DNA from 3 places in the Rhizobium sp. BR 362 genome. Region 2 is predicted to be linked to each of the others. Evidence: riboswitches for the same ligand, from Rfam matches in the RefSeq annotation. Region 2 holds a riboswitch; each other region holds the start of a gene.
What was found. A riboswitch is a leader RNA that binds a small molecule or an ion and turns the genes downstream of it on or off. The one in region 2 is predicted to bind thiamine pyrophosphate.

Region 1 (9,995 bases), on a different contig from region 2:
CCAATAAGGTAAGCCGAAAGGCTGGAAGTGTGACTGTCCCTCGATCATCACCTGCATCTCAGTGATCCGTTCTCCCAACGGGCGCGGCCTCTTTCATGCCATCTCCTTTGCTTCGTCTGTCCGGAAAAGACCATATCCACGGCTTCGGCCGCCATCGCGGGCGCCAGCAGAAAACCGTGGCGATAAAGCCCATTGAGGACGGTGACTTTGCCCTCCCGCGTCACGCGGGGAAGGTTGTCTGGAAAGGCAGGGCGAATGCCGGAACCGGTTTCAGCGATGGCGGCATCGGCAAATGCGGGGTGCAGCGCATAGGCAGCGTTCAGCAGCTCCATGAGCGAGCGGGCGGTGATCGGCCCTTGGAAGTCCGTTTCGATCATCGTCGCGCCGACCATGAACAGACCTTCGCCGCGAGGCACGATATAAACGGGAAAGCGCGGATGGAGCAGCCGGACAGGCCGCGCAAGGGTGACCTCCTCCGTCCGCAGATAAAGCATTTCTCCCCGAACACCCCGCAACTCCCTGTTCTGGCCGATGCGGGCTGCGCCCGTGCAATCGACGACTTCGGCGAATTCGCCGTCATCCGCGATCTCATCGGCGAAGGTCACACCCTCTGCCGACAGATCGTCCTTCAATGACAGCAACACCTGACGAGGATCGAGGTGCGCTTCCTGAGGAAAAAACAGGCCTTGCCGGAAACGACCGGCAAGGGAAGGTTCGAGCATGGCGATTTCCCGCTCCTCAACCCAGCGATAGCCACTCGTGCGGCTGGCAAACCGCTTTAGCTCACTTTGATCGCGGTTCGGCGCGACGACCAGCGTTCCATTGCGGACGACCTTTCCGGGTAGGATCGCTTCCCATCGGTCGGCGGAATCCTGGCCGCGTTCGAGCACGGCCTCCTCAGCGCTTTCCCGTTCACACCAGGGCGCTAGCATGCCGCCGGCGAGCCATGAGGCGGCTCGGCTGAAATTCCGGCTGGGATCTACGATCGTGACTTCAGCACCGCGCCGAAGCAGTTCATGAGCGACGGTGAGGCCGGCGATGCCGGCCCCTTTGACAAGGACACGCATGTCATTCGGCCGGATGTGCGGCGGCATCGATCGGCATATAGAGGTCGCCGCCCTCACGATATTTCGCCGCCATCGCTTCCAGCCCTTCCTTCTGCGCCTCGGCGCGGATGTCGTGCGAAATCCGCATGGAGCAGAATTTCGGACCGCACATCGAGCAGAAATGCGCCACCTTATGGGCTTCCTTCGGCAAGGTCTCGTCGTGGAAACTGCGTGCCGTGTCGGGATCGAGCGACAGGTTGAACTGGTCCTCCCAGCGGAATTCGAAGCGCGCGCGCGACAATGCATCGTCGCGGACACGTGCGGCCGGATGACCCTTGGCGAGATCGGCGGCATGGGCGGCGATCTTGTAGGTGATCACGCCCGTCTTGACGTCGTTGCGGTCGGGAAGCCCGAGATGCTCCTTCGGCGTGACATAGCAAAGCATGGCTGTACCGAACCAGCCGATCATCGCCGCGCCGATGCCCGAGGTGATGTGATCGTAACCCGGTGCGATATCGGTCGTCAGCGGCCCGAGCGTGTAGAAGGGTGCTTCGCCGCAGACGGCGAGCTGCTTATCCATGTTCTCCTTGATCTTGTGCATCGGAACATGGCCGGGGCCTTCAATCATCACCTGGCAATCTTTTGCCCAGGCGATCTTCGTCAGTTCGCCGAGCGTTTCGAGCTCGGCAAACTGCGCGGCGTCGTTGGCATCGGCGATCGAGCCGGGGCGCAGGCCATCGCCGAGCGAGAAGGAGACGTCATAGGCCCGGCAAATGTCGCAGATTTCCTCGAAATGCTCGTAGAGGAAGCTTTCCTTGTGGTGATGCAGACACCACTTGGCCATGATCGAGCCGCCGCGCGAAACGATGCCGGTGACGCGGTTGACGGTCAGCGGAATGTAATGCAGCCGTACGCCGGCATGGATGGTGAAATAGTCGACGCCCTGCTCAGCCTGCTCGATCAGCGTGTCGCGATAGATTTCCCAGGTCAGCTCCTCGGCAACGCCGCCGACCTTTTCCAGCGCCTGATAGAGCGGTACCGTGCCGATCGGCAGCGGTGAATTGCGGATGATCCATTCGCGGATGTTGTGGATATTGCGGCCGGTCGAGAGATCCATGACCGTGTCGGCGCCCCAGCGGGCGGCCCAAACCATCTTCTCGACCTCCTCTGCCATGGATGAGGTAACGGCGGAATTGCCGATATTGGCGTTGATCTTCACCAGGAAGTTCCGGCCGATGATCATCGGTTCGCTTTCCGGGTGATTGATGTTGGCGGGGATGATCGCCCGGCCGGCGGCGACCTCCTGGCGGACGAATTCCGGGGTGACATGATCCGGAATGTGGGCGCCGAAGCTCTCGCCATCGCGAATCAAAGCTTCTGCTTTCGCTTTGCGGCCGAGATTCTCGCGGATGGCAATGAATTCCATTTCGGGCGTGATGATGCCGGCCCGCGCATAGGCGAGTTGAGTGACCGCCTTGCCATCCCTGGCGCGCAGGGGCTGGCGTTTGGCGGGAAATTCTGGCGTCAGCCGCTCGCCGGTGACAAAGCCGTTGTCTTCCGGACGCACATGGCGGCCTTCATAGGCCTCGACATCGCCGCGGGCGAGCACCCAGTCGCGACGGAGCTGCGACAGACCCTGCTCGATGCGGATATCTGCTCCCTCGACAGTATAGGGACCGGAGGAATCATAAACGACGACGGGCGGCTCGCCCGATGTCGGATGGACGCTGATCTCGCGCATCGGCACGCGGATGTCGGTGTGAATGTCTCCGGGAATGTAAATCTTCCGTGATGCCGGCAGCGGGCCGGTGGTGACGGTCGGAGTGAGGTTATTTGCGGCAATGGTCATGGTTTGAGGCTCCAAGTTGCGGTTGGAGACCCAGTCAATCAGCCGGAATGATGGAAAGACGCTGGCATGGAATCCACGCGGGAATCCGAGCCTTCGAGCGCTTGCACCGTCCCTACGCCAGTATGAACTGGATCAGGTTCAACGGGTCACTGCGCCCACAATCGGCAAAGCCGTATTGCCTAGCAGTATCTCAGCCCCTTGCCGGGACACCCCTGGTGAATATCGCAAAGACTATGTGCTCGGCTGAGCCCATGTCAACCCTGGAACCGCGGTTCCGCCCACCTGAAGATGCGATCAGGGAATTTCGATCGGTTTCACGCTCGGAAAGATCGCCCGGTTATGACCGGGCAATCGGTTAGCGCGAAGCACCGCACTACAAGCTGCGCTCAGATGCGGAGCGTCGCCAAAATCATCGCGTTTCCAGTATCCGCATCAACCGGCCGCGATAGCTGTCGAGGATAACCGCCAACACGATGACGGCACCGATGACGATCGGCTTGATGTTGTCGTCGGCGCCCAGAAGCTGCAATCCAGTCGACAAGACCTGCAGAATACAGGCACCGACCAGCGTGCCGATTATCGAGCCCTTTCCGCCCGAGAGACTGGTCCCACCGATAATGACTGCGGCAATCGCGTTCAGTTCATAGCCAATGCCCGCAACCGGACTACCGACATTGAGGCGGAGCAGATAGACCATGGCCGCAATACCCGCAGTCAATCCGGAAATCGTGAATACGGCGACCTTGTATCTTTTGGGCTCGTGGCCCGACAAGCGGACCGCCTCCTCATTGGTGCCGATCGCAAAGACGAAGCGCCCGAATACGGTGTAGCGCAGCACGAACCAGCCGATGAGAACCACCACGATCGCGATCAGAAAAATCGAGGGGAATACCCCGAAGAAGATCAGATTTCCGAAATCAACGAATGGTTGCGGCAGACCGGTGATCGTGGAGTTATCGCTGACGACGCGCGCCAAGCCGCTTGCGACATTCAGCATCCCGAGTGTCACGATGAAGGATGGAAGCTTCCACTTCTCGCAGACCCATCCGTTGATGGCACCCAGGGCAGCGCCGGTACCCATCGACGCCAGCGAAGCCAGAACGATCGCCTGCCACGGAGAAAACCGGGGATCGATCATGATCGTTGCGCCGATAACCGTGCAAAGGGCAAGCAGCGAACCGACCGAAAGATCGATGCCGCCGGTAAGGATGACAAAGGTCATGCCGGACGCCAGCACGGTGTTTATGGCGATCTGCACGAAAATCTTCAGGAAGTTTTCCGGCGTCGCGAAATACGGGGCCGTCGCCGAGAAAAAGATCAGGATTAGCACGAGGGCAATGGCGACACCGGCTTCCTTCATCGAAATCCGGATAAGCTTGTCCCAGACGCCGGCCTTTTTGACCTCAGTCGTCATTTCAATGTTGCCGGACACGACTGTACTCCTTGTAAGCGAGTGAGAGAATCCTGCTCTCGTCAAATTGGTCCCGAGATATCTCTCCGGCAATCTTGCCGTCCGAGAAAACGATGATGCGATGGCAAATGCCGATGAGCTCCGGCAGGTCGGACGACACGACCAAGACGCCTTTTCCTTCGCCGGCAAACTTCCACAGAAGTTCGTAGATCTCCGCCTTGGCACCCACATCGATGCCGCGGGTCGGCTCATCGAAGATCAGCACCTTGGGACCGCGGAACAGCCATTTAGCGATGACCACCTTCTGCTGATTACCACCGGAAAACGTCCTGACTGCCTGATGGATGGACGGTGTCTTTATACGCAGCTCATGCACGAGGCGCTGCGACTGATCGTCTTCCGCCCGCTGACGGATCAACCCGTTGCGGGAGATCTTGCCGAGGTCGGTTATGGTCGTGTTTTCGGCGCAGCTCATGTCCAACATCAGGCCCTGCAGCTTGCGGTCCTCGGTCGCCAGGCAAAGCCCCGCCGCAACGGCATCCTTGGGCGAGTTGATCTCGACCTCTTTTCCGTCAATGCGAACTTCGCCCGCAGCCTTGTCGTCGGCACCGAATATAGCACGCACGGCCTCCGTCCGCCCGCTGCCAACGAGCCCGGCAATGCCGACAATCTCTCCCTTGCCGACCGAAAACGACAGCTCGGGGCTGTTTCGGGTCACCTTCAGGCCGGAAACACCAAGCGCCTCTCCGAACACGGCGCTGTCATGGCGAAAAACGCCATGATCCGAAAGTGTTCGCCCGACCATGAGTTCGACGATATCGGGAATAGCCAATCCCACCAGCGGACGCGTGATCACGTGCTGACCGTCGCGCAACACCGTGACATTGTCGCCGACTTCAAAAATCTCTTCCAGTCTGTGGGAGATGTAAAGCGTCGTGACGCCGCGCGCTTTCAGCCGTTTCAGAATTTCGAACAGGCGGTCGACCTCCCTGGAGGTCAAGGTTGCCGTCGGTTCATCGAGAACGAGCAGCTTGCTTTCGTAACAAAGCGCCTTGGCGATCTCGAGCAATTGGAGCTGCGCGACGCTGAGGCGATTGGCCGGCGTGGTTGGGGCGACGTCAAGGCCGACTTCCGCCAGCAGCTCGGCCGCTCTTTTGTTCATTTCTCTGTAATTCACGAGGCCGTATCGACGCGGAAGGTGCTCGAAAAGCAGATTTTCGGCGACGGTGAGATTGGAAAGAGGGTGCAGTTCCTGGTGGATGACTCGGATACCCGCTTTGAACGCCTCCAGCGGCGAGCTTGGACTGTAGCTTTCACCGTCAAACACGATGTGGCCATCGTCCGGCTTGAAGACGCCGCCGAGCAGATTGATCAGCGTCGATTTGCCGGCACCATTCTCGCCAAGAAGAATATGGCCCTCGCCCCGGCCAATCTGCATGGAAACGTCCCGGAGCGCCACGACACCCGGGAAGCGTTTGCCTATTCCTTCCAGCGTCAAGATGAAGTCATCTGATCGGTCTGACACGTCCACCTCATGCGTGGTCTATTTCAATGGGAGATGTCCAGCCTCCACGCAGTCCGTATTTCCGAGGTTCGAAACGACCTCACCGCCGTCATCGACGCGGAAAACGGTTCGCGGTGGTGAGCGCCGGCCATCGGCCGACGCTTCTTTGCCTCATAGTCGGCAATTCGGCTATTTGAGGTCCTTGGCGGTGACGAGCTTGACATCCGTCTTGACCCAGCCAGTGAATTTTTCACCGGCAAGTTCACGCAGACCATATTTGATGCCCATGACGGCCATCTCGGCGCCGTATTGCTCGACTGTGGCAAGCATCTTGCCATCCTTGATCAGCGGCTGCACCGGCGGAATGTTGTCAAAGCCGACAACCTTGATCTTGCCGCTTTGGCCGGTCGCATCGAGCGCCTTGACAACGCCGAGAGCCATGGAGTCGTTGGCCGCCATGACGCCCTGAATATCCTTATATTTGGTCAGGAAATTCGTCATGACGGTATTGGCTTCTTCCGTCTCCCAGTGAGCCGTCTTGCTGTCGAGAAGCTGCAGCTTGCCGGCGTTGATGGAATCCATGAAGCCTTCCTTGCGCTCCTTGGCGTTGTCGGCCTCGGGGTTGCCCTCCAGGATCACAACCTTCCCGCCGGGGCCAAGGTCCTTGGCAAGCGCATCGCCAGCAAGCTTCGCACCTTCACGGTTATCGGGGCCGAAGAATGCCAGATCGATACCGGCAGCCTTCTTTGCGTCGGCGTCGAGCGGCACGTCGATGTTGATGACCTTGACGCCGGCCTTCACCGCCTTTGCAAGAGGGGTGGCCATAGCCTTTGAATCGGCCGGCGCAACGACGATGATGTCGTATTTCTGCGTCACGAAGTTTTCGACAGCATCGACTTGAGCAGCGAAATCACGCTCGTCCTTCATGCCGACGGCCTTGAAGTCGAACTTGTCCTTGTTTTCAGCCGCATATTTATCGGCGCCCGCCTTCATCTGCTTGAAGAACTCATTGGACAAGGATTTCATGATCAAGCCGACCTTAGGCTTGCTCGCCGCAAAGGCAGGCGACACGCCGCAGGACAGTGCGAGCATCAATGTACCGGCAAGCCCGAGCTTCAACGCCGCACGGCGCGGCGCATTGATCAAGACGGAATCACGCTTTGTAGAATTGGACATTTTTCTCCTCCCGAACGGTCCTAGGCTGAGCTCCACCCGAGCTGCCAGTAATGATGAACCGTTTCCAGCCATTAATGCGTAACAGTGCCCCGGAAGATTGTCAACTCGCCCAAACTAGGCAAAAACCCGGCATGACTGCACAGCTTGCCAGGAGCTTGATGAACCGTTTCCATTGAATGTCCACAGTGACCGTGCTATGGCTTGTCTACGGTCAGAAATAGCGAGCAGACCTTTGACTAAGGCGATACAGACCATTAGCTGAAAGCACGAATCAGACGCCTTTGGATGCCCCCGAAGGGCGAAGATGAAGGGACATATATTTCTGCCATGCCAAAGGTTGGAATTCGAGATGTAGCCAGGCTTGCAGGGGTTTCCACCGGGACTGTCTCACGGGTTTTGAATGATCATCCCTCTGTTACCGATGAGTTAAGAGCACGTGTCAGAGGCATCATCGAAGAACTGGGCTACCTGCCCGATCCGTCCGCCAGAAGCATGCGCGGCAAGGTCAGCCGTCTCATCGGGATCGTCATTCCGGACCTGACCAATCCCTTCTTCTCGGAGCTCGTCCAGTCCGCCGAACAGGCGGCCGCAAACCATGGCTACAACATCATCGTCATGACGTCCTTTGATCATGCAGCCAAGGAGGCTGATCGCATCGGACAACTGACCAGCCGCAAGGTGGACGGCATCATCCTCGTTCCCTGCAATGATTTTCATACGATCAAGCTGCCGAAGGGATTGCCGATCATCGTCGTGGACCGCCTGATGCCGGGATATTCCGGTATTGCCGCAGACCACCGCAACGGCGTCCGCCTTGGTGTTGAACATCTCTTGAGGCTTGGCCATCGCCGTATCGGCTTCATCTCGGGCCCCAAACACTCCGTCCCTGCCAAAGATCGCCTTAGGGGTTATCTGGACGCAATGGAGCAAATCCAAGATGGCGGGCAAATGGCCGGCCCATCCCTGATCGCCGAAGCGGCTTTTGATTATGAAAGCGGCCGCCTCGCAGGAAACTATCTTCTTGCCCGCGCCCGCCATGAGCGCCCAACCGCGATCTTCGCAAGCTCGGATCAGCAGGCGATCGGCTGCATGCGGGCAGCGCATGATCTAGGTATCCCGATACCGGCGGCCCTTTCGGTCGTGGGCTTCGACGGCATTCCCCTTTCCAGTATGACGACGCCGCGCCTAACGACCGTGAAGCAGCCGATCCAAAGGATTGCAGCGGCAGCCGTGGCAATCCTGCTGAACAAGCAACCCCTGCCCGGTCTCGATGACCCAATCCTGCTTTCATGCGAAATTTCGGAGGGCGAAACGACCTCGGCGCCCCAACCCGACTAAACGCAATGATGACCGAGCCGGTATCTAGAGCTCACCAGAAGGTGCGGGTTTCATAAAATAGATCGAGCGGCCGCCGTGGGCGCACATCCAGTGGTGCCCTGGTCGACGACTGCGCTCGCCACGATCGCGGCTCATTGCAATCCACATAAATTCGAAAGGCGTATTTGCGCCCAGGTGCGCAGGAATTCTTGTGTTTGAGGCAGTTTTGACAGGAGTTCGCCAGCTTGGCCACTCACATTTATGTCCGAATCCGTTATCCGGCACGCTCCGATATCCATTGTCACCGTCGCGACCACCTTGCCATCCATCGGTGATAATTGCAGAAAGGATTCGGAACTTGAACCGCAAGTAAGAGACACTTTTGCGGTAACGGAAACACCACTCGGGGCTGTGCAGAAATCCACGCCCGTGACTTCGAGTCTCCTGGTGCGATTGGGTCCCGAAGGCATCTGCTCGCATAGCTTCGCAGTCGCAATTATCGAGCTGATTTGTTGCCATTCCGGACTTTTCAGAGCTGACCAACAGCCAGCCGCGGCAGAATCGAAAAATACGATACTTAAGCCTGCAGAAATCCCGGCGATTTCCGCGAATCTGACAAATCGGCCGCTCATAGGACCGCTCTCTATTTTATTAAGATACTGAAATTCTACATTGATTTAGAGTTGTCTTCAACCATCAAATCTTTGGAAAGACTAATACAAATTTAGCACGCGTCTGTTGCAATCAGTCGAGAATGGCATGCAACGTTGTTTTTGAATGCTTTTATCTGCCTCAATTCTTCCGATGGCATCGCTGCAACGCAAAGCTACTTAGCTCATTCGTATTATGTCGCTCTCCGTCGCGCTTTCGTAATGTCAATGTCTTGCGGAGATCCCTGAATAGGCGATCCGAGCTTCATATGAACCACGCCCGCAGTCTTATGCGCTTTGCCGTCATCGGGTGAATTAAGCGGGGCAAATTATGGTCGTTCGGATGTCCAATGACAGCATCCGGAGTGCTCAGTTCTCGATCGGCCGCGACAGCGCATTGTGCCGCTCGCGCATGGCATCGGCTGATTGGCGAACGACTTCGGAAATCTCAAAGAACTGTTTGGCCAGTGGGCTTGTCTTGCGCCAGATCATGCCGATCGTTCGCGATGGTTCGAGGTTATGAAAGCGGGCAATAGACACCGACGCCGATCGCGTTTCCACCGCCACCGCCATTTCCGGGATCAAGGTGACACCGATGCCGGCGCTGACCATCTGGACGAGCGTCGATAGAGAACTGCCGTCCATCAACTCCCGCGGCAGTGCCGAAGACAGGTTGCAGAACGACAAGGCCTGATCGCGAAAACAATGTCCCTCTTCCAGCAGAAGCAGCCTCATCTCGCGCAGCGCGTCGCGATTTGGCACCGGCTTGCCTTCATCCTCGCTCGGCCGAACTAACACGAAATTTTCGGAAAATAGCGTCACCTCGGTCAACGAAGGTTCGGATACGGGCAATGCGACGATTGCCGCGTCGAGCCGGCCCTCGGCCAGCTCCTGCACCAGCTTGGAAGTCAGCGTTTCGCGGACGTGAATGTCGAGCCCGTCATGCACGCGCGTCAAATTGCCGATGATCGCGGGCAGCAGATAGGGTGCGATCGTCGGAATAATACCCAGGCGGAGCCGGCCCACGAGCCTGTCCTGAGAG
Region 2 (9,995 bases):
TGGCCTCGTCAGGAACGAGCACTGCCTTGTAGCTGTTGGAACCAGCGACCTGGATGCGCCCGAACAGGCCGGGCTGCAGAACGAAATTCGGATTCGGGAAGCGGGCGCGGACGCGGATCGTACCGGTCTGGTTGTCAACGCGGTTTTCCGCGAAATCGAGCTTGCCCTTGAACGGTTGCTGGCGGGAGTCGGCGATCATGACAGTGACATCGAGGCCGCCGCCGCCCTGCTGCAGGGCGCTGCCGTTCTTGCGCGCTTCATCGGCATAGGAAAGCAGGCGGCGCTCGTCGACGTCGAAATAGAAATCGATCGGATCGAGCGAAACGATGGTCGTCAAAACGGTCTGGTCGGCCTGCACGAGATTGCCGACCGAAATCAGGCGCCGGTCGATGCGGCCGCTGAGCGGCGCGGTGATCTTGGTATATTCCATGTCGAGCGAGGCACGATCGACGGCCGCTTGCGCGCCGCGGACGTTCGCCTGCGCCGAGATCAGGTCACGGCGGCGGTCATCGAGATTGGACGCGGACAAGCTGCCGGTACCCGCCAATGCCTGCGTGCGCGCAAATTGCGCATCGGCATTCGTCAGGGTCGATTTCGCCACTTCCAGGGAAGCCGTGGCCTCATTCAGCGCGTTCACATAGGGCCGCTGGTCTATGACGAAGAGCAGGTCTCCCTGCTTGACTATGGTGCCGTCCTGAAAATGCACTTCCTGCAGGTAGCCGCCGATGCGCGAACGCACGGAGACCTCGTCTACCGCCTGGAAGCGCCCGATGAATTCATCGCTGTCGATGACATCGCGGACCACGGGTTTGGCGACTGTCACGGGGGCCGCGGGCGGCGCATTCTGCGCCAGCACCTGAGATCCCGGGAAAGCAGCAATTGCACAGCTCAATAATGCGACACGCGCCAGCGTCATCGGCATGGAGGCCCCCTGAACAATAAATCACCCGCGGCAAAACTGCCGCGCCAAGCGTTCGTGATGTATGCCTGCGGTCTTCCACGAAGGACCTACCGCCGCGGGGCGGCGTCATATCGTCAGGTCTCTTCGGACTTCCCCAATGCGTCGCGGATGAGTGACGATCCGCGACGTCCTCCAGCTCTAGAGCGCCGACCGTTTGCCTAAACGCAGAAGGGGCTCTGGACATTTGAACCTGGAGCATCTGTCCGCCTAGGTGATTCACCTGAAAGGGGATGCTCTAGTCCGGGACTTTCAACACAATGTATAAACCGTTTATCGAATTCGACAACAGGGAATAGCGTCGGCTGCAACCATCTGTTTTCTTTAATATAGCGATGGCGATGAAAGGTTGATGACACGGTGTGAACCGGTCTTCACCCCTCCAGCTCTTCCCGCAGCATCTCGAGCTCCAGCCATTCCTCTTCCATCTTCGTCAGGCTGGCGCGCAGCTTTTCCATCTCGGTCGCAAGCCGGTTGAAGCCGGCCGGATCTTTGGTGAAGAGGGTTGGGTCGGCCATTTTCTTTTCGCGGGCGGCGATATCTGCCTCGGCCTTCGCCATCTCCTTCGGCAGGTTTTCCAGGGCGAATTTCTGCTTGTAGGAGAGCTTGCCCTTGCCCTTCGAAGCCTCGCCGGCCGCTGACTGCGTCTCCGCTGCTTTCGGCTTCTCGGCGGCCTTTTCGGTTCGTCTACGCTCCTCGATCGCGCCCTTGCGTTGGGCGAGCATGTCGGAATAGCCGCCGGCATATTCGGTCCAGCGGCCGTCGGGCTCTTCCGGATTGGCGGGTGCGATGGTCGAGGTCACGGTGCGATCGAGGAAATCGCGATCGTGGCTGACGAGGATGACCGTGCCGTTGAAGCCGGCGACGATTTCCTGCAGCAGGTCCAGGGTCTCGATGTCGAGATCGTTGGTCGGTTCGTCGAGGATCAAGAGATTGGTCGGCCGCGACAGGATGCGCGCCAGGATCAGCCGGGCGCGCTCGCCGCCGGAAAGATTCTTCATCGGCGTACGCGCCTGTTCCGGCTGGAAGAGAAATTCCTTCATATAACCGGTGACATGCCGCTGTTCGCCGTTGACGAGCAGGTTTTCGCCGCGCCCATCCGTCAGATAATTGGCGAGCGTATCCTCCGGATTGAGGTCCTCGCGCTTCTGGTCGAGGGTGGCGATCTCCAGATTGGTGCCGAGCTTGACTGTGCCGCTATCCGGCGCCAATTGCCCGGTCAGCATCTTCAAAAGCGTCGTCTTGCCGGCACCGTTCGGGCCGACGAGACCGATGCAATCGCCGCGATGCACGCGGATCGAAAACGGCGCCACGATGATACGCTCGTCATAGGACTTGGTGATCTTCTCCGCCTCGATCACCAGCTTGCCGCTCTCCTGCGCGTCGGCCGCGGTCGCCTGCACCGTGCCCTGCGGTCCCTTGTGGCCGCGATGACGCGCGCGCATGTCCTGCAATTCGCCGAGGCGGCGCATGTTGCGCTTACGCCGAGCGGTCACGCCATACCGCAGCCAATGTTCCTCGCGTTCGATCGCCTTGCCGAGCTTGTGCTGCTCCAGCTCCTCGGCTTCCAGCACCTGGTCGCGCCAGGCCTCGAAGAAGGCGAAGCCACGATCGAGCCGCCGCGACGCACCACGGTCGAGCCAGACGGTCGCGGTCGATACTTTTTCCAGGAAGCGCCGGTCGTGCGAGATCAGCACCAGCGCGCTGCGGCTCTTCTGCAACTCGCCTTCCAGCCATTCGATGGTCGGCAGGTCGAGGTGGTTGGTCGGCTCGTCGAGCAGAAGAATATCCGGTTCCGGCGCGAGGACGCGGGCCAGAGCCGCACGGCGCGCCTCGCCGCCCGAGAGGTTCTTCGGATCTTCTTCGCCGGTCAGGCCAAGATGGGAGAGCAGATAGGTGACGCGATAGGGATCGTCGCCCGGGCCGAGCCCGGCTTCGGCATAGGCGGCGACGGTTTTGTAATCGGCAAAGTCCGGCGCTTGTTCGAGATAACGCACCGTCGACGACGGATGACGGAAGACTTCGCCGGATTGCGCCTCGACAAGGCCGGCGGCGATCTTGAGGAGGGTCGACTTGCCGGAGCCGTTGCGGCCGACGAGGCAGATCTTGTCGCCCGGCTCCACCTGCAGCCCGGCGCCGGCCAAGAGCGGCGCGCCGCCGAAGCTCAGGAAGATGTCATCGAGTTTCAGGATTGGAGGGGCCAAGATCAGACTCCGCTGAGATCATAGGGGCGGGCAAGGACGATCGCCCTGCCGCTGCCAAGCGAAAGACGCACAGGGCCTTCCGCCACATTGGAAATAGTGCGCGATGCGCCGAAAGGCAGATGGAAATCGCGCAGGGGATAGCGGGCATTGTGAATGAAAAGACCCGTCAGATCGCTGAAGCCGAGGATGGAAAACAGCGAGCCGGCCGGCAGCGCCAGTTCCAGTTCACCCGGCAGCAGCGGCACGGCCTCTTCGTCGCCGGAGGTCAGCAGCACCTCAAAACCTAATTCGGCGAGCTGAACGCCATAGAGCATATGCTGGATCGCATGGTCCGAACGTTCCCCACCCATCGCGCCGGCAAGGATCAGCCGGGTCGCGCCGCGGTCGATCGCTTCAGATATGGCGATCTCGCCGTCCGTCACCGCCTTTGCCGGCTGATAGGGCTGCCTGGGCACTTCCGGGAACGCACCGCGCAAGTCTGCCGGCGTCGAGTCGAAATCGCCCACCCAGACTTCGGGAGTCACATTGAGTGCAACGGCATGGCGCATGCCGCCATCCGCCGCGATGAACCGGCTACCGGCGACCGCCGCGCACAGCCGGTCTGTCAGACGAAGCTCGCCGCCGAGAAGGATGGTGAAGATGGTGGATTGGCTCATGTGCCAAGCCCATAGCGCAAAGACGCGTCCGTAGGGAAGAGCGCTGTTGGCAAGAACGGCGGTGTTAGCCGCTCAGCCGTCCGTTTCCTTGATGCGCGCCTGGAAAACCCGCTCGTAACCGCCAACGAACCGATCGAACAGCAGCGAGAAAGTCTCAATATCCTCCGCCGGCCAGTCGGCAATGATGCTCTCGATGACCGAAAATTTCTGCGCCTGGATCTCGGCGAGCAATCTTTGGCCAAGAGCGGTGAGCACGACGACGATGCGTCGCGCATCGGCCTGCGAGGCCTTGCGACGCAGCACGCCGCGAGTGACCATCTCAGCGACGATACGGCTTGCCCGTGAAGGATCGATGCGCAGGATCTCGGCGATCGTACCGACGGTTACTTCGCCGGCCTCTTCCGCGCGCCTCACGGCATCGATGACGTCGAGATGCGAAAGCTCCAGGCCCGGCGCGACGTTCTGGATGGCAAGCCGGCCGATCATCCGGCGGCCCGTCATCAGGCGCATGCGGGTCATCACCTGTCCGATGCGCAGCAGGTTTTCGTCTTCGGGCAGCGGCGAGGCTTCAACTTCTCGTGTGTTCGTTGCTGTTGTCATTATTCCAACATATCAGAGACGGACAGAAATTGAAATATGCAGACAGCATTCACTTGCCATTGACAGTTATATGCTGATAGCACATATGTTGTTACGGAACATCCGCTTTCGAAGACCTCTCGAAAACGCCGTGTTCCGCATTCAGGAACCGGGGCGTTCCCATGCGTTCGGTCGGACGCATAGCGTTTCGGGCAAGCTCGGATTTCTCGTTCCATGGATATGCAAATTGCGCACGCGCCACTCGTGGCGGATCATCGCCGCCGGCTTATTCTCTTCTTTTTCCTGATGACCGCCATGTTCATGGCAACCCTTGACAACCAGATCGTCTCGACGGCGCTGCCGACCATCGTCGGAGAATTCGGGCATTTGGAACGCTTCGGCTGGATCGGCTCGGCCTATCTGCTGGCGCTTTCCGCCTCGATGCCCGTCTACGGCAAGTTCGGTGACCTCTTCGGCCGCAAATATGTGATGATGACCGCAATTGCGATCTTCACCATCGGCTCGGCTGTCTGCGGCCTTGCGGTATCGATGAACACGTTGATCGCCGCCCGCGTGCTGCAGGGTCTCGGCGGCGGCGGCATTTTGGTGTCGATCTTCGCCGTCAACGCCGATCTCTTCGAGCCGCGTGAACGCGCCCGTTATCAGAGCTATTCCAGCCCGGTGCTCATGGCCTCCGGCGCCATTGGCCCCGTCCTCGGCGGCACGATGAGCGACCTCTTCGGCTGGCGCTCGATTTTTCTCGTCAACGTACCGATCGGCTTCATCGTTCTGGCCGGCCTCGCCTTCATGCTGCCCTACCGCAAACCGGCCCGCAAGCCGAAGATCGACTATGCCGGTGCGCTCCTGCTGGCGCTGACGACCACCAGCATCGTGCTCGCCGCCGATGGCACCGAGCTTTTCGGTTCGCTGCTCTCGCCGCAATGCCTCGGCATCATCGCCTTCGGTGCGCTTTGTGCGCTGGCCTGGGTCTCCGTCGAACGCCGCGCACCAGAGCCGATCGTACCGATGACGCTTTTCCGCAACCCAACCTTCGGCCTGCTGCTGATCATCTCGGTCACCAGCGGCGCGGTCGCGATCGGCATGGTCAATTACTTCGCGCTCTTCCTGCAGACGACGACCGGCCTGTCGCCCTCCATGGCCGGCCTGCTGTTCATACTCTTGACCGGCGGCATCGTCTGCGGTTCGCTTTCGGCTGGCCGGCTGATCTCGGCTAGGGGCCGCTACAAGCCCTTCGCCATCGCCAGCGCGGCCTGCAGCACCATCGCCTTCGCCACGCTGGCGCAGGTTCATGCCGGCACGCCGATCTTTTTCATCGGCGCCCTGATGCTGCTGCACGGCATCGGCATCGGTCTGGCACAGCAGGTCCCCGTCATCGGCGTACAGAATGCCGCGGCGAGGGGTGATGTCGGGGCTGCCACCGGCGCCGTAACGCTCTCGCGGATGGGCGGCGCCTCGATCGCCATTTCCATCTACGGCGCCATCATCGCCGCCAAGCTCGGCAATGTCGGCGTCTCCATTCCCGGAGTCTCCAACATCGAGGAACTGACGCCGAAGATGATGGCGGCTCTGCCGGACGCCACACGCGAAGCCGTCGCCAATGCCTATGCGAGCGCCTTCAGCCCGCTGTTCATGACGGCGGCCGCCATCTGCTTCCTCGGCCTGCTGACGGCGATCACATTGAAGAACGTGCAATTGCCCGGCGCCGCCAAGAAGCTCGACAGCCAGGCGGCCGCGCACGCCGCCGAGTAAGACGCGTCCTGCAATCGACAAGGGAATCATTTCCCCCTTCTTTATCCCCTTGTCATCGCTCCGTCACAGGACTAAACCTGCCAACGCTCTAACGGGGTGCCTTATGTCATTCAACGACATCTGGCTGAGAGGCTTTCACCGGCCAACCCGCGGAACCTGATCCGGCTAACACCGGCGGAGGGATTAGACGCGTGACAAAATCATAGCGCCCTTTTCCCGTTCAAGACAAACCAACGAGGAGGCGCTGTCATGCCCAACCGATCGCTGTTATCACTGTTTGCCGGCGTGGCTCTCGCCGCCGCTGCAACGCTTTTTGCCGCCCAGGACTCCGAGGCCGCCGACAAGACGCTCACCATCTACACCTATGAGAGCTTCACCGCCGACTGGGGTCCGGGCGCCAAGGTCAAGGCCGCTTTCGAGAAGACCTGCGGCTGCACGGTCAATTACGTCAGCGTCACCGACGGCGTGGCGCTGCTTTCCCGCCTGAAGTTGGAAGGCACGGGCACGAAGGCCGACGTCGTTCTCGGCCTCGATACCAACCTCGTCGACGAAGCCAAGGACACCGGGCTGTTCGACGCGAGCGGCATAGACACATCGGGCCTCAAGGTCCCCGGCGATTTCAAGGACGACGTCTTCGTTCCCTACGACTACGGCCATTTTGCCGTCGTCTACGACACGCAGGCGATTAAGAACCCACCGAAGAGCATGAAGGATCTGGTCGAAGGCGATCCGTCGCAGAAGATCGTCATCGAGGATCCCCGTACCTCGACGCCGGGTCTCGGCCTGCTGCTCTGGGTCAAGTCGGTCTACGGCGACAAGGCGGCCGATGCCTGGGCGAAGCTCAAGGGTCGCATCCTCACCGTGACGCCCGGCTGGTCGGAAGCCTACGATCTCTTCACCAAGGGCGAAGCGCCGATGGTGCTCTCCTACACGACATCGCCGGCCTATCACATGATCACGGACAAGACCGACCGCTATCAGGCAGCGGCCTTCTCCGAGGGTCACTACATCCAGATCGAAGTCGCCGGCCTGATCAAGTCGTCGCCGAACAAGGAGCTTGCCCGCGACTTCCTGAAATTCATGGTTTCGCCCGGCTTTCAGGACACGATTTCCACCAACAATTGGATGATGCCGGTCTCGGCCACGTCCGAGCCGCTGCCGGACGCCTTCAGCAAGCTGGTCGTCCCGTCGAAGACCTTCCTGATGAGCCCCGATGTGGTCGAGAAGAACCGCAAGATCTGGATCGACGAATGGCTGGCCGCCACCAGCACGAACTGACATCTGGATGATATTGACGGCGCCCGAGAGAAGACGTGCCATTGCCGGCGGGGCCTTCAGCCTCGTCGGCATCGTGTTTTTCATCGGCCTTGCCACCGCCACCCTGCTTGCCGCCGGCATCAAATCCGCCGGCGGCAATCCGCTCACCGATCCCTATCTTCTGCGCGTGCTTCGCTTCACCCTGCTGCAGGCAACGCTGTCCACCCTGCTTTCCGTTGTTCTCGCAATTCCCGTCGCCCGCGCGCTGGCGCGCCAGCCTCGCTTTCCCGGCCGGCTCTGGCTGATCCGGCTGATGGCTATTCCGATGGGCCTGCCGGTATTGATCGGCGCGCTCGGTCTGCTCGGCATCTGGGGGCGTCAGGGCATTTTAAACCAGGCGCTGACGGGGCTTGGCCTGGCACAGCCGGTCAGCATCTACGGGCTGACGGGCATCCTGCTGGCGCACGTCTTCTTCAACCTGCCGCTGGCTGTCCGCCTGATGCTTGCTGGGCTGGAACGTGTGCCGGCGGAATATTGGCTGATGGCCGGCGGGCTCGGCATGCGCCCGGCCTCCGTCTTCCGTTTCATCGAATGGCCAATACTGCGCGGCCTCATTCCCGGCATCGCCGGCCTGATCTTCATGCTCTGCGCCACCAGTTTCACGCTGGTGCTGATCTTGGGTGGCGGCCCGGCCGCGACCACGCTCGAAGTGGCGATCTATCAGGCACTGCGCTTCGATTTCGACCCGGGCCGCGCCGTGGCCCTATCCCTCCTGCAGATCTTGGTAACTGCCGCCATCTTAGGCGCGATGGCCTTGCTTCAAGCGCCGGACGATCACGGACTGACGGCCGGCCGCGCCGTGCGGCGCATCGACGGCACCTTGCCCGCCGCTAAACTGGCCGATAGTGTGCTGCTTCTGCTCGCCACCCTGTTCATCGGCCTGCCGCTCGCCTCGGTGGTCGTCACCGGCCTGAAGGCAGATCTTCTCAGGCTTCTCGGCCAGACGATCTTCCTGCAGGCGACCTTGACCAGCCTCGCAATCGCGCTTGCCGCCGGCATCTTGGCGGTCCTGGTCTCCTTCGCCATCATCCGCGCCCGCGCGGCTATATCGGCCGAGCGCAGGAAAGTGCCGAGCCTGCGGGGTCTGGCCGTTGCCTTGAGCGGCACGTCCTCTCTCGTTTTGCTGGTGCCGCCGATCGTGCTGGCGACCGGATGGTTTCTGGCACTCAGGCTGTTTGGCGATCCCGCCCGCTTTGCCGCGCTTCTGATCGTCGTCATCAACGCTCTCATGGCGCTTCCCTTCGTCATCCGCGTCATCGAGCCGGCCCATGCCGTCCATCGCCGCCGCACCGAGCGTTTGGCGGCAAGTCTCGGCCTTCAGGGTCTCGCACGGGTGCGGCTGGTCGACTGGCCCGGGCTGCGCAAGCCGCTTTTTACGGCGCTCTCCTTCGCCATGGCGCTATCGCTCGGCGATCTCGGCGCCATCGCCCTCTTCGGCTCCGATAGCCTGATGACGCTGCCCTGGCTGGTCTACAGCAAGCTCGGCAGCTATCGCACCAATGACGCAGACGGACTTGCTTTCATCCTGGGGCTGATATGTCTTCTCCTGACCATCGCCGGCACGGCCGGCCAAGGCACGCATGAGCACGAAAGCAAGCAGGATGAGCGATAATCAGGGCACGGCGGCACGAGGCATCGCGATGACCGGTGTCGAATTGCGGCTCGGCACGCATGATTTCCGCTTCGATTGCGAACTGCCGCAGGGCCGGATCATCGCCATCACGGGTCCGTCCGGATCTGGAAAATCCACCTTCCTCAATCTGCTCGCCGGCTTCGAGACGCCGGACCGTGGCCGCATCATGCTTGCCGGACAGGATGTCACCAAGCTGCATCCCTCCGAACGGCCGGTGTCGCTGGTTTTTCAGGACAACAATCTCTTTGCCCATCTCGATCTCTTCACCAATGTCGGACTTGGCATCAGTCCGTCGCTGAAGCTCTCCGCAGATGATCGGCAAAGGATTTCGCAGGCTCTGGCCCGCGTCGGGCTAGCCGGCTTCGACAGGCGCATGCCCGGCACACTCTCCGGCGGCGAGCGACAACGGGCTGCCTTTGCCCGGGCGCTGGTGCGCGATAAGCCGATCCTGTTGCTGGACGAGCCCTTCGCCGCGCTCGATCCCGGCCTGCGCTCCGGCATGGCCGAGCTTTTGTCGGCGCTTCATCGGGAGACCGGCAATACGGTGCTGATCGTCTCGCACGACCCGGCCGAAGTTCGCCGTCTCGCCGACCATGCCGTCTTCATCGATGGCGGAACCATCCCGCTTTCCGCTCCCATCGACCGTTTCCTGAAACAGGACGGCATTCCGGCGCTGACCACATTTTTGCAGCATTGAGTGCGTCGCAGCATTTTGCTGCCTGTTTTGCCTTAATTTCGTCGTGGCGAGCGGCTGAAAGTCCTGGCATATGCTTGCCAAAATACAACGCTGCCACAATTAAACGGAGTCTCGCTATGCAACTGCTGCCGAAATCGGCTACAGCAAAGGGCGTAGACCATCCGGGTGAACTCAGGTTTGA
Region 3 (9,995 bases), on a different contig from region 2:
TAGCCTTTGAGGATTTCGAACCCCGGCGTGCCGCGATCGACCAGAAAAGCCGTGATCTTCTTCTTGGTGCCCTTCGCCGTTTCCTCTTCGCCGGTCGCGGCAAAGACGATGACGAAATCGGCGATATCGGCATGGGAGATGAAATGCTTGGTACCGTTCAGAACGAAATCGTCGCCATCCTGCCGCGCCGCGCATTTCATGCCGCGCATGTCGGAGCCGGCATCGGGTTCGGTAATGGCGAGCGCATCGATCTTCTCGCCGCGTACCGCGGGCAGGAGATATCGTTCGCGCTGCTCGCCTTCGCAGGCCATCAGAATTCCGGAAGGGCGGCCGAAGAAGACGGTGAGCCCCATCGAGCCGCGGCCGAGCTCACGCTCGACAAGCGTGAAGGTCACGTGGTCGAGGCCGGCACCGCCGATCTCCTCGGGAAAATTGCAGGCATAGAAGCCGAGGTCGATGCATTTGCGCCGGATTTCTTGGCCAAGCTCCGGCGCCACGATGCCGGTGCGCTCGACCTCGTTCTCATGCGGATAGATCTCCGTCTCGACGAAATCGCGGACCGTCTTGACGATCATCTCCTGTTCTTCGTCGAGCCCGAAATTCATGACCGCTTCCTCCTAGCGTTTTTGTCCGACATGACGCCCGACACCTTCCGGCATCGGCAGTTCCGCATGGGCCGCGGCAATCGGCCTTATCTTGCTCAGCACCTCCTCCGGTGCGGGAGCGGCTTTTCCGGCCTTGGCATCGACATGCAGCAGCATCTGTTCGGCGGTGGCGATCGCTTCGCTGCTTGCCGTGTCGTAGATCGTGTGGAAGACATGCAGCCGCTTCTCGTCGGAGCCGAGGATCTGCGCGGTCGAATGGATGGCCTGGCCGAGCTTCGCTTCACCGAGATGACGAATATGCGTCTCCACGGTGTAATAGCTGTGACCGCCTTCGACATAGGCGAAGTCGACGCCGATCAGGCGCAGCAGCGCGTCGGATGTGTCGCCAAACACCTGCAGGTAGCGGTGTTCGGTCATATGGCCGTTATAATCCACCCATGCCGGGCTGACCTTGGTTTCGATCAGCCGCAGCGGCTGTGCGATATCCGCCAGCTTCTTGTCATTGCCGGCGGACGCCCAGAGGTCTTGCTCGAAATCTTTAAGCAGCTTGCCGGCACCCCAGCCCTTGCCGCCATGGCTGCCCTTCAGCGTCTGCAGGATGCCTACGAGATTTTCGTCGCGAATGCGCTCCAGCTCACGGATCGACAGGCCATCCGCCTGCTCGTCCGACTGTTGGCCGATCTTTTCGACAAGCGCATCATCGAGATCGACGACATCCATCAGCTTTGTCCAGTTCCATTTGAGGGCCGGGCCGAATTGCGCAAGGAAGTGCCGCATGCCCGCTTCGCCGCCGGCAATGCGATAGGTCTGGAAAAGGCCCATCTGCGCCCAGCGCAGGCCGAAGGAATAGCGAATGACGTCATCCAGCGTCTCGACGGTGCAGATATCGTCCTTGATCAGCCAGAGCGCCTCGCGCCACAAAGCTTCCAGCAGGCGATCGCCGACGAAAGCTTCGATTTCCTTGGCGATATGCACGCCCTTCATGCCGATCGGCGGCAGCCGCTGCATGGCGGCCTCGATTATCGCCTTGGAGGTCTTTTCGCCCCCGACGATTTCGACGAGCGGCAACAGATAGACGGGGTTATAGGGATGGGCGACGAAGAGGCGTTCGGGGTGATGCATATCGCGCTGCAGATCGGTCGGCAGCAGCCCCGAAGTGGAGGAGCCGATCAGGGCATCCGGCCTTGCCACCGCATCGATCTGCGTCAGGACTTTACGCTTGAGATCCAGCCGTTCGGGCACGCTTTCCTGGATCCAGTCGGCATCGCCGACGGCCGCTTCAAGCGTGTCCCTGAATGTCAGCTTGCCGCGCGGCGGAAGCGGTGCGCCGGTCAGCATCGCATAGGCCTTTTCGGCGTTCGCAAGCACTTCGCCGACGATGCGGCTGGCTTCCGGATGCGGGTCGAAGACATCGACGTCGATGCCGGCCAGCAGGAAACGGGCGATCCATCCGCCGCCGATGACGCCGCCGCCGATGCAGGCTGCCTTGTTAATCCTGGTCATCGGGGCCTCAGCGCTTCGTCAGCTTCAATTTCTTGCGGACATCCTCGGGGCCGATGATGCGCGCGCCCATGCCTTCGACGACCTGCACCGCCTTTTCGACGAGCTGGGCGTTGGTGGCGAGCATGCCCTTCCCGGCATAGAGATTGTCCTCCAGGCCGACGCGGACATTGCCCCCGGCAAGGACAGCTGCCGCCGGATAGGCCATGGCGTTGCGGCCGATGGAAAAGGCAGAGAAGCTCCAGCTCGAGGGAACGTTGTTGACCATCGCCATGAAGGTGTTGAGGTCGTCGGGCGCCCCCCAGGGGATGCCCATGCAGAGCTGGATGAGGACGGGATGCTCAATAAGACCCTCCTCGGCAAGCTGTTTGGCAAACCAGAGATGGCCGGTGTCGAAGGCTTCGATCTCGGGACGCACGCCGAGGTCGGTCATCTTCTTCGCCATCGCCCGCAGCATGGCCGGCGTATTGGTCATCACATAGTCGCCGAGACTGAAATTCATCGTGCCGCAATCGAGCGTGCAGATTTCCGGCAGGCATTCGGCGACATGGCTGACGCGTTCCGTCGCACCGGCCATGTCGGTACCCCGCTCGTTGAGGGGCAGGGGCCTTTCAACATCGCCGAAGATCAAGTCGCCGCCCATGCCGGCGGTCAAATTCAGCACCACGTCGATATCGGCCGAACGGATGCGATCCGTGACTTCCTTGTAGAGATCGTTGCGACGGCTGGCGGCGCCGGTTTCCGGATCGCGGACATGGCAGTGCACTACTGCCGCCCCAGCCTTGGCCGCATCGATCGCCGATTCAGCGATCTGCTTGGGAGTGATCGGAACGTGGCTGGATTTCGAAACCGTATCGCCGGCGCCGGTGACGGCACAGGTGATGAAGACATCGCGGTTCATAGCAAGAGGCATTTTTGTTCTCCCTCGTATTGAGGACATTACGAGGCAAGCAGCGGCTTCATGCTTTGCATTATCGGAAATAGACGATACATTATCGGAAATACTGGAGGATGCCTGTGCTCACTTCATCCGACACGCCGCTCGACATCGATCTGCTGGTGCTTCCGGAAACGAACCTCATCCTGATCGCTTCGGTGATCGAACCGCTGCGCGGGGCGAATCGCATTTCCGGAGCGGAGCTTTATCGCTGGCGCCTCTTCACGCCGGACGGTTCACCGGCCGAAACGACCAGCCACATCCCCGTACCCGCATCCTGCAGTTTTCGACCGAGCTCGGACACGGCGCCGCTTTTCGTGCTCGCCAGCTATAATTGGCGGCGCAGCGCGACGCAGGCGTTGAAAATGCAACTGTCGCAAACCGCGCGCTACCGTTCGATGATCGCCGGCATCGAATCCGGCAGTTGGCTGCTTGCCGAGGCGAGCCTTCTCGACAACGTTTCGGCGGCTGTCCATTGGGAGGATTTCGATGATTTCGAGCTGGCCTATCCGCAGGTTCGTGCCGTCAAGGATCGTTTCGTGATCGACGGCAAGCGCATTACCACAGCCGGTTCACTGCCCACCGTCGACCTGATGCTGGAGATCATCAGGCGGCGGCAGGGCTATTCGCTTGCGCTCGAAGTCAGCCGGCTTTTCATCTATGAGCCGGCCAATATGCAGAATGTGGCAGAGCTTTCGCCGTCCACCGCCGGCTTGCGCATGCGCGACCCGCGTGTTGCACAGGCTATACGGCTGATGGAAGAAAACATCGAGCAACCGCTGGTGCTGACGCGCCTTGCGCGACGCATCGGCGTCAGCGCCCGTCATCTCCAGGCGCTCTTTCAGGAAAGCATCGGCGCGCCTCCGCATGTGCATTATCTCGCTCTTCGGCTCAACGCCGCGCGACGCAAGGTAATCGAGACCAAGGAGTCTTTCGCGGAGATTGCCGCAGCAACCGGTTTCAACTCCGCTTCGGCATTTTCCCGCAGCTATCGCGCCAGTTTTTCCGAAAGCCCTTCCGGCACGCGGCGGCGGCTGCGCGGGCGCTCTATGGCTGCAGCAGAGCAGACATAGGCTGGAAGGCTTCACGCACCATTTCCGCGAGCTCCTGGATCGCCTCGCTGGAATGATAGGGATTGCGGCGAAGCACGACGCGCGAGGAATCGACCGGCGGAAAACCGTCATCGCTCGTGAGTTCCCGGCAACCATGCGGGATGTTGCTGCGGGACAATGTGGTGACGGCAAGGCCCGCTGAGACGGCGTTTTTCAGGCCGGAACTGGTATCGGCAATGAAGGCGACGCGGTAGGGCCGCGCCTGCTGCTCCAGGGAACGCAGTGCAAAATCACGCGCCCAGGTCGAATTCCGGTATGTCGCGACGGGTAGCGGTGTTGCGTCGTGCAGGCGGTGCACCAAAGACGTCACCCAGACTGTCGGGTCGATGCAGAGCACCTCGCCCGTGGTCTGCTTGCTCCAGTCGAAGACCACGGCAAGATCGAGTTCGTCCTTTTCCAGCGCGGCAAGATTTCGAGCCGTGTAGTCGCAGGAAACGGTGACTTCGACGGCAGGGTGCCGGACAGCGAAGGCGGCAAGGGCGGCCGGCAGGACGGTCTGGCTGTATTCTTCCGGAATTCCTATCCGGACAGGCCCGTTCAGCGGCTTGGTGCGGATCGTCGCGGCCGCCTCGTTCAACAGATCGATGATCCGTCGAGCATAGGGAAGCAACTGATTTCCGGACCTGGTCAGCACGACGCCGCGTGCGCTTCTTTCGAAAAGCGCCTCGCCGACAATTTCCTCCAGACGTTTGATCTGGGCGCTGACGGCCGATTGCGTGCGGCCGATGCGTTGCGCGGCAACGGAAAAATTCAACGTCTCGCTAATGACGAGAAACGTCCGCAGCAAATCGCTTTCGATGGGTTCACGCATAGGGAAGCCACAAAAATTTCCGATAGCACTTATCTCTACTATTCGTTTGTCTGATGTCAAATATCGGCGCACACAGGTATGACCCGTTCAGGTGCATCGTTCCGAGATACCGCACATGACCATTCAGATCCCGGCCCGGTTCTTCTCCGCCAATGAGTACGAAAAGGGTGTCGCTCTCGTCGTTGCGGCAACGCTCGCCTGGAGCGCCAGCGGCATCTATACGCGGCTGCTCACCGCGGACATTTGGACGGCAATCGCTTGGCGATCTTTGTTCGGTGGATTGTTCCTGCTGATCCCAAGCTTCTTTCTCGAAGGGGGATTCTCGCGCCGCCAGTGGAGCTCGATCTTTCACCCGTCGGGTCTCGCGATGATCGCCTGCCAGACCTTCAGCCAAGCCTGTTTCCTCGGCGCCCTCTACATGACCACGGTTGCGAACGTGACCATGATCTACGCGACGGCGCCTTTCATCGCCGCCTTGCTCGGCTGGGTCATCTTGAAGGAGCGCGTACCGAGGCGAACGCTTGTTGCCGGCGGCGTCTGCCTGATCGGGGTGGCGATCATCGTTGCCGCCTCGATCGGGGGCGGCACCGGCCTCGGTGATCTCCTGGCGCTCGGCATGACGGCATCTTTCGCCCTGATCATCGTCATTCCGCGCATCGACCGCAGCGTGGCGACCCTGCCGCCCACCATCGTCAGCGCCTTCCTGACACTTGTCATCTTCGCGCCGTTCGGCTCGCCCGGCTCGCTCGATCTGCACAATTGGCTGGTGCTTGCCGCCTTCGGGGCAACCAATTTCTCCTTTGCGCTCGTTCTGTTTCTTGCCGGGGCGAAGCGCATGCCGCCCGCGGAAGCTGCTCTTATCGGGACCATGGAGATCGTGCTCACGCCTTTCTGGGTCTGGCTGTTCTTTTCAGAAAGGCCGCCGGCCGCCACCTTTTTCGGCGGCGCCATCATCCTTGCCACGGTTCTCTGGCACACGTTCATCGACCTAAAGCAAAGCCGGCGCAGCCATCAACGGGGTTAGAATAAGACGGTCGTAAGATAAGGTTTCGGAGAAAAATCGGGCGTGGAACCCAGATCCGACAGCGAGAGGCGCGGCATGACCAACGAACAGCGACGGTATAATTATTCGCCTGTGAGTTGCGCTTCGTTCAGCTACCGTTCATTTAGCGAAATGCAAATAAACAATCGCCGCACGCCTTGCGGTTGATCGAGGCTCGGCTACCGATCCAGCTCACGAGGCAGGTGGTCGGGGCTCTCAAGTCCCCAAAGAGCAGGAATAATCCGTATGCGGCTGCTTTTCGCTTTGATTGACTGGATCCTAAATCGGCGCCGAAAGTGGGTGGAGCCGGAGACCATTCAATATTCCGCCGATGATCCATGGGTTCTCCGACAGATCGAAGAATTCGAGCGGGAATTGAAGCCGTAATGCCGCGCGAAACTGATGGGCTATGCCGGCCATAGCGCATAAAAGTGTTGCAGCGGTCCGTGACCGGTTCCGACCGACAGCGTTTCGGCTGAGGCAACAGCGCCTGCGAGATAATCTTTGGCGATCGCGACGGCTTCTGGCAGCGCCGAGCCCTTGGCGATCTCCGCTGCCAAAGCGCTGGATAGCGTGCAGCCGGTTCCATGCGTTTTCATGGTGGGAACACGGGCAGCCTCAAACCAGGTCAGACCCTCCGGACTTGCGAGCACATCCGGGCTTTCATCGCCGGCAAGATGTCCGCCCTTGACCAGAACGGCGCGCGGGCCAAGCTTGATAAGTGCTTCCGCCTGCCGGGCCATCGTCTCGCGATTTTCGGCAGCCGGCTCATGCAGAAGCGCGGCCGCCTCCGGCAGATTGGGCGTCAGCAGCGTGGCCAGAGGAAGAAGCCTCTCGGTCAGGATGTCGACTGCATCCGCGGCAAGCAGCGCCGCACCGCCCTTGGCAATCATCACCGGGTCGAGCACGATCGGAACGCTTCGATATGGAGCGAGCGCGTCGGCAACCGCTTCGGCAATTGCGGCATTGGCAATCATGCCGATTTTGATGGCGTCGACGCGAACATCGGCAAAGATCGCCTTGATCTGTTCGGCGACGAATTGCGGGGGAACGGGGTGGACGCCGGAAACGCCCTGCGTGTTCTGGGCCGTCAATGCGGTCAGCGCCGCCATGCCATAGACGCCGCGTGCCGAAAATGTCTTCAGGTCGGCTTGAATACCGGCGCCGCCGGAAGGATCGGAGCCCGCGATGGAGAGGACGTTTCGGATCATGGGAGCGCCCTTCTGATACAGGCGGCGAATTCGCCGGCTTCCTCTTCGGCGTGTACCATCGCGACGAAGCTGGGGATGCATTGCACCAGCGGCCGATTTGTCCGCATGGCTGCCAGCGAGCCAGGAGGAGTCTTGTTTTGCATATCGCCCCTTTCGGGCGGGGCGAGACGCGGGGGATGACGATAAGAGTACGCCGAGACCCCGAGCGACTCCCTCCGCCAGCATTATCTGGTTCAGGTTCAAAGGGTGCTTCTCAGCCCGTCATGCGACGGGCGCCCCTGTCTCTCATCGGGGCCTTTTTCGCAGAGAAAGACCGCCCTGTCATTAGCAAATCGTTCTAATGATGGTGCCCCATATCCTGCCCGTGTTGAGGCTTCTTGATAAACAGCGCAGCGACGATCGCTCCGAGCGAGATGATCGTCCCACAGAGAAATGCCGCCTTGATGCCGCCGGTCGTTGCGACAAGAAGGTTGGCGCCGCCGGCCGAAAGGCTGGTGGCCCGCAAGGTCATGATCGCCACGAACAGTGCGGTGCCGGCGGCGCCAGCGACCTGTTGGGTGGCGCCAAGCATGGCGCTGCCGTGCGAATAGAGGTTTGGCGGCAGCGATCCAAGGCTGACGGTGAACAGCGGTGTAAACATCAGCGCAAGACCGATGCTGAGCACGATATGGGCGATCAACAGCATCCAAAACGGCGTATCCTGCTGAATGAAGACCAGTCCGCCCATCACCACGCTGAGTATGATTGCTCCGGGAATGATCAATGGCGCCGGACCGTATTTGTCGAACAGGCGCCCGACCGTAGGCGCGCAAAGGCCCATGATCAGACCGCCGGGCAGCAACAATAGACCAGTTTGCAGCGTCGATAATCCCAACACGTTTTGCAAATAGATAGGCAGCAGAATGAAAACGCCGAACATCGACATCATGAGAATGGCCATCATGGCCGCAGCGATCGTGAATGTCTTTGTAGTCAAGGTGCGCAGATCGAGCAGTGCTCTCTCCTGCTTTTGCAATTGCAACTGGCGCAATATGAAAACCGCGATGACGACAGCGCCGATCAGGAGCGGAATCCAGGGAGATATCACCGGCGGGTGAAGTGCTGCTTCGCCGAGCCCGCTGAGACCATAGACGAAACCGCCGAAGCCGATGGCGGAAAGGAAGATCGAAAGAATATCGATCGGCGCGGTGGTTGGAACCGTCACGTTCTTTATCCGCAAGGCGCCGAGCGCCAATGCAGACAGGGCGATCGGCAGCACCAGGAGGAACAGCCAGCGCCATTCCAGTGCGGAAAGAATGAGCCCGGAAATGGTTGGCCCGATCGCTGGCGCTACCGATATGACGACCGAGATATTGCCCATGGTTCTGCCGCGGGATCCCGGAGGCACCAAGGTCATTACCGTCGTCATCAGCAGCGGCATCATGATCGCTGTCCCCGAAGCCTGCACGATGCGGCCGACGACAATGACGGCAAACCCCGGCGCCAGCGCCGATATCAGCGTGCCGGCGCTGAATAGCGACATGGCAAGAATGAAGACCGGACGCGTGTTGAGGCGCTGCAGCAGATATCCAGTGACGGGGATGACGACGGCCATGGTCAGCATGAAGGCCGTGGTCAGCCACTGGGCCGCACTTGCCGTGATATCGAGATCAGCCATCAGATGGGGCAGCGCGACACCCATGATGGTTTCGTTGAGAATGACGACGAAAGCCGACACCAACAGCAGGGCTATAACGAGTTTGTTGCGGGCACTATGGTCTTCCACGGTGGGTACATCCTGTTCCGCATCGGCAAAAGTCTGGTTATCGGTCATCATGCTGCTGCCTTTACTTTGGATTCAGACGGGCAATCGGCATTGCCCAAGGCGATAAATCGTTTGATTTTTTCGTATGACGAACGGCTGCGTGAGAATGCGACACGTCCAGCGAATTATTTTCGCGCCGACGGCCGGAGAACAATCTGCACAGTTGCAATTCCCGGCTCGCTCGCGGCCAAGAATGGTAATGCGTTGACGAAGGTCAACCCCAAAGATGTTTCTAAGGGCCAGGCTGCGGAAAAAGGCAGTTAAGAAATCGGACCGGCTGGAGCTCGTCGATTATGCCGGTCGCGGCTCTATGAACAGAGACGGAGAAGTCCAGGAAGTTAAAGTTCCGCTAAGCGACCCATGCACTTCTTGCATGGGTGCAGTGTAGCCTTGGCGCTGCAATATCAGAAGGTCCGATATTATATAGCAGTCATCGAAGCGAAGGGAGCGCCACGGACGGCAGCTCAGCTTCGAATGCCCAAAGAAAGGGGACCATCATGAACATCGCACGCTCTTTCAACAACTGGCGCAAGTATCGTCAAACGGTCGCCGAACTGGGCCGTATGTCCACGCGCGAACTGAATGACCTCGGTATTGGCCGCGGCGACATTCACAACATTGCCCGTGGGGCGGTCGTTCGCTAACGGCATAAGACGTCATCAGACTTCGACATTTTGTCAGCGCCTGCTTCCTCGCGAGCGGGCGCTTTTGTTTTATGCTTTCCATGAGCCTCTTCGTGGATTCCAATGACGACGGATGCCGGCACAGCTTCCTGCTTTTCGCATAACGCATGCCTGCCCTGCAAAGAAATGCCTATGAACTGAGCAAATCAACGGTATGATAGGAACCATCGAAGCGATGCACCTCCTCCCGCATCTCTTCGTGATGCAGATGTCCTTACTCCTCCTCCCAAGGTCGTCTGCGGGAACGGTAGCATTCCTCCTCCCAGCTACTGTTCGGTTCTTTACGAAAG

Region 1: another riboswitch for thiamine pyrophosphate. It lies ahead of thiC (phosphomethylpyrimidine synthase ThiC); the one in region 2 lies ahead of thiB (thiamine ABC transporter substrate binding subunit).
Region 3: another riboswitch for thiamine pyrophosphate. It lies ahead of QDY28_RS31000 (hydroxyethylthiazole kinase); the one in region 2 lies ahead of thiB (thiamine ABC transporter substrate binding subunit).

The regions. Positions count from the first base shown of each region.
Region 1 covers NZ_JARWGH010000048.1:106-10,100, forward strand. Annotated here, with positions in the region: partial or broken gene QDY28_RS28410 (IS110 family transposase) at 1-57, opposite strand, end outside; gene thiO (glycine oxidase ThiO) at 48-1,067, opposite strand; gene thiC (phosphomethylpyrimidine synthase ThiC) at 1,069-2,895, opposite strand; TPP riboswitch at 2,987-3,119, opposite strand; gene QDY28_RS28425 (ABC transporter permease) at 3,305-4,327, opposite strand; gene QDY28_RS28430 (sugar ABC transporter ATP-binding protein) at 4,311-5,831, opposite strand; gene QDY28_RS28435 (sugar ABC transporter substrate-binding protein) at 6,000-6,986, opposite strand; gene QDY28_RS28440 (LacI family DNA-binding transcriptional regulator) at 7,314-8,324, shown strand; gene QDY28_RS28445 (hydrogen peroxide-inducible genes activator) at 9,323-9,995, opposite strand, start outside.
Region 2 covers NZ_JARWGH010000005.1:135,560-145,554, reverse strand. Annotated here, with positions in the region: gene QDY28_RS09320 (efflux RND transporter periplasmic adaptor subunit) at 1-922, opposite strand, end outside; gene QDY28_RS09315 (ABC-F family ATP-binding cassette domain-containing protein) at 1,333-3,162, opposite strand; gene QDY28_RS09310 (thiamine diphosphokinase) at 3,165-3,818, opposite strand; gene QDY28_RS09305 (MarR family winged helix-turn-helix transcriptional regulator) at 3,891-4,418, opposite strand; gene QDY28_RS09300 (MDR family MFS transporter) at 4,632-6,167, shown strand; TPP riboswitch at 6,250-6,367, shown strand; gene thiB (thiamine ABC transporter substrate binding subunit) at 6,417-7,445, shown strand; gene thiP (thiamine/thiamine pyrophosphate ABC transporter permease ThiP) at 7,453-9,096, shown strand; gene QDY28_RS09285 (thiamine ABC transporter ATP-binding protein) at 9,086-9,814, shown strand.
Region 3 covers NZ_JARWGH010000009.1:99,324-109,318, forward strand. Annotated here, with positions in the region: gene QDY28_RS15045 (acyl-CoA dehydrogenase family protein) at 1-605, opposite strand, end outside; gene QDY28_RS15050 (carnitine 3-dehydrogenase) at 618-2,108, opposite strand; gene QDY28_RS15055 (3-keto-5-aminohexanoate cleavage protein) at 2,116-3,018, opposite strand; gene QDY28_RS15060 (GlxA family transcriptional regulator) at 3,117-4,115, shown strand; gene QDY28_RS15065 (LysR substrate-binding domain-containing protein) at 4,090-4,965, opposite strand; gene QDY28_RS15070 (DMT family transporter) at 5,081-5,989, shown strand; gene thiD (bifunctional hydroxymethylpyrimidine kinase/phosphomethylpyrimidine kinase) at 6,415-7,218, opposite strand; partial or broken gene QDY28_RS31000 (hydroxyethylthiazole kinase) at 7,242-7,361, opposite strand; TPP riboswitch at 7,412-7,508, opposite strand; gene QDY28_RS15080 (DHA2 family efflux MFS transporter permease subunit) at 7,556-8,983, opposite strand; gene QDY28_RS15085 (hypothetical protein) at 8,972-9,286, shown strand; gene QDY28_RS15090 (DUF1127 domain-containing protein) at 9,520-9,666, shown strand.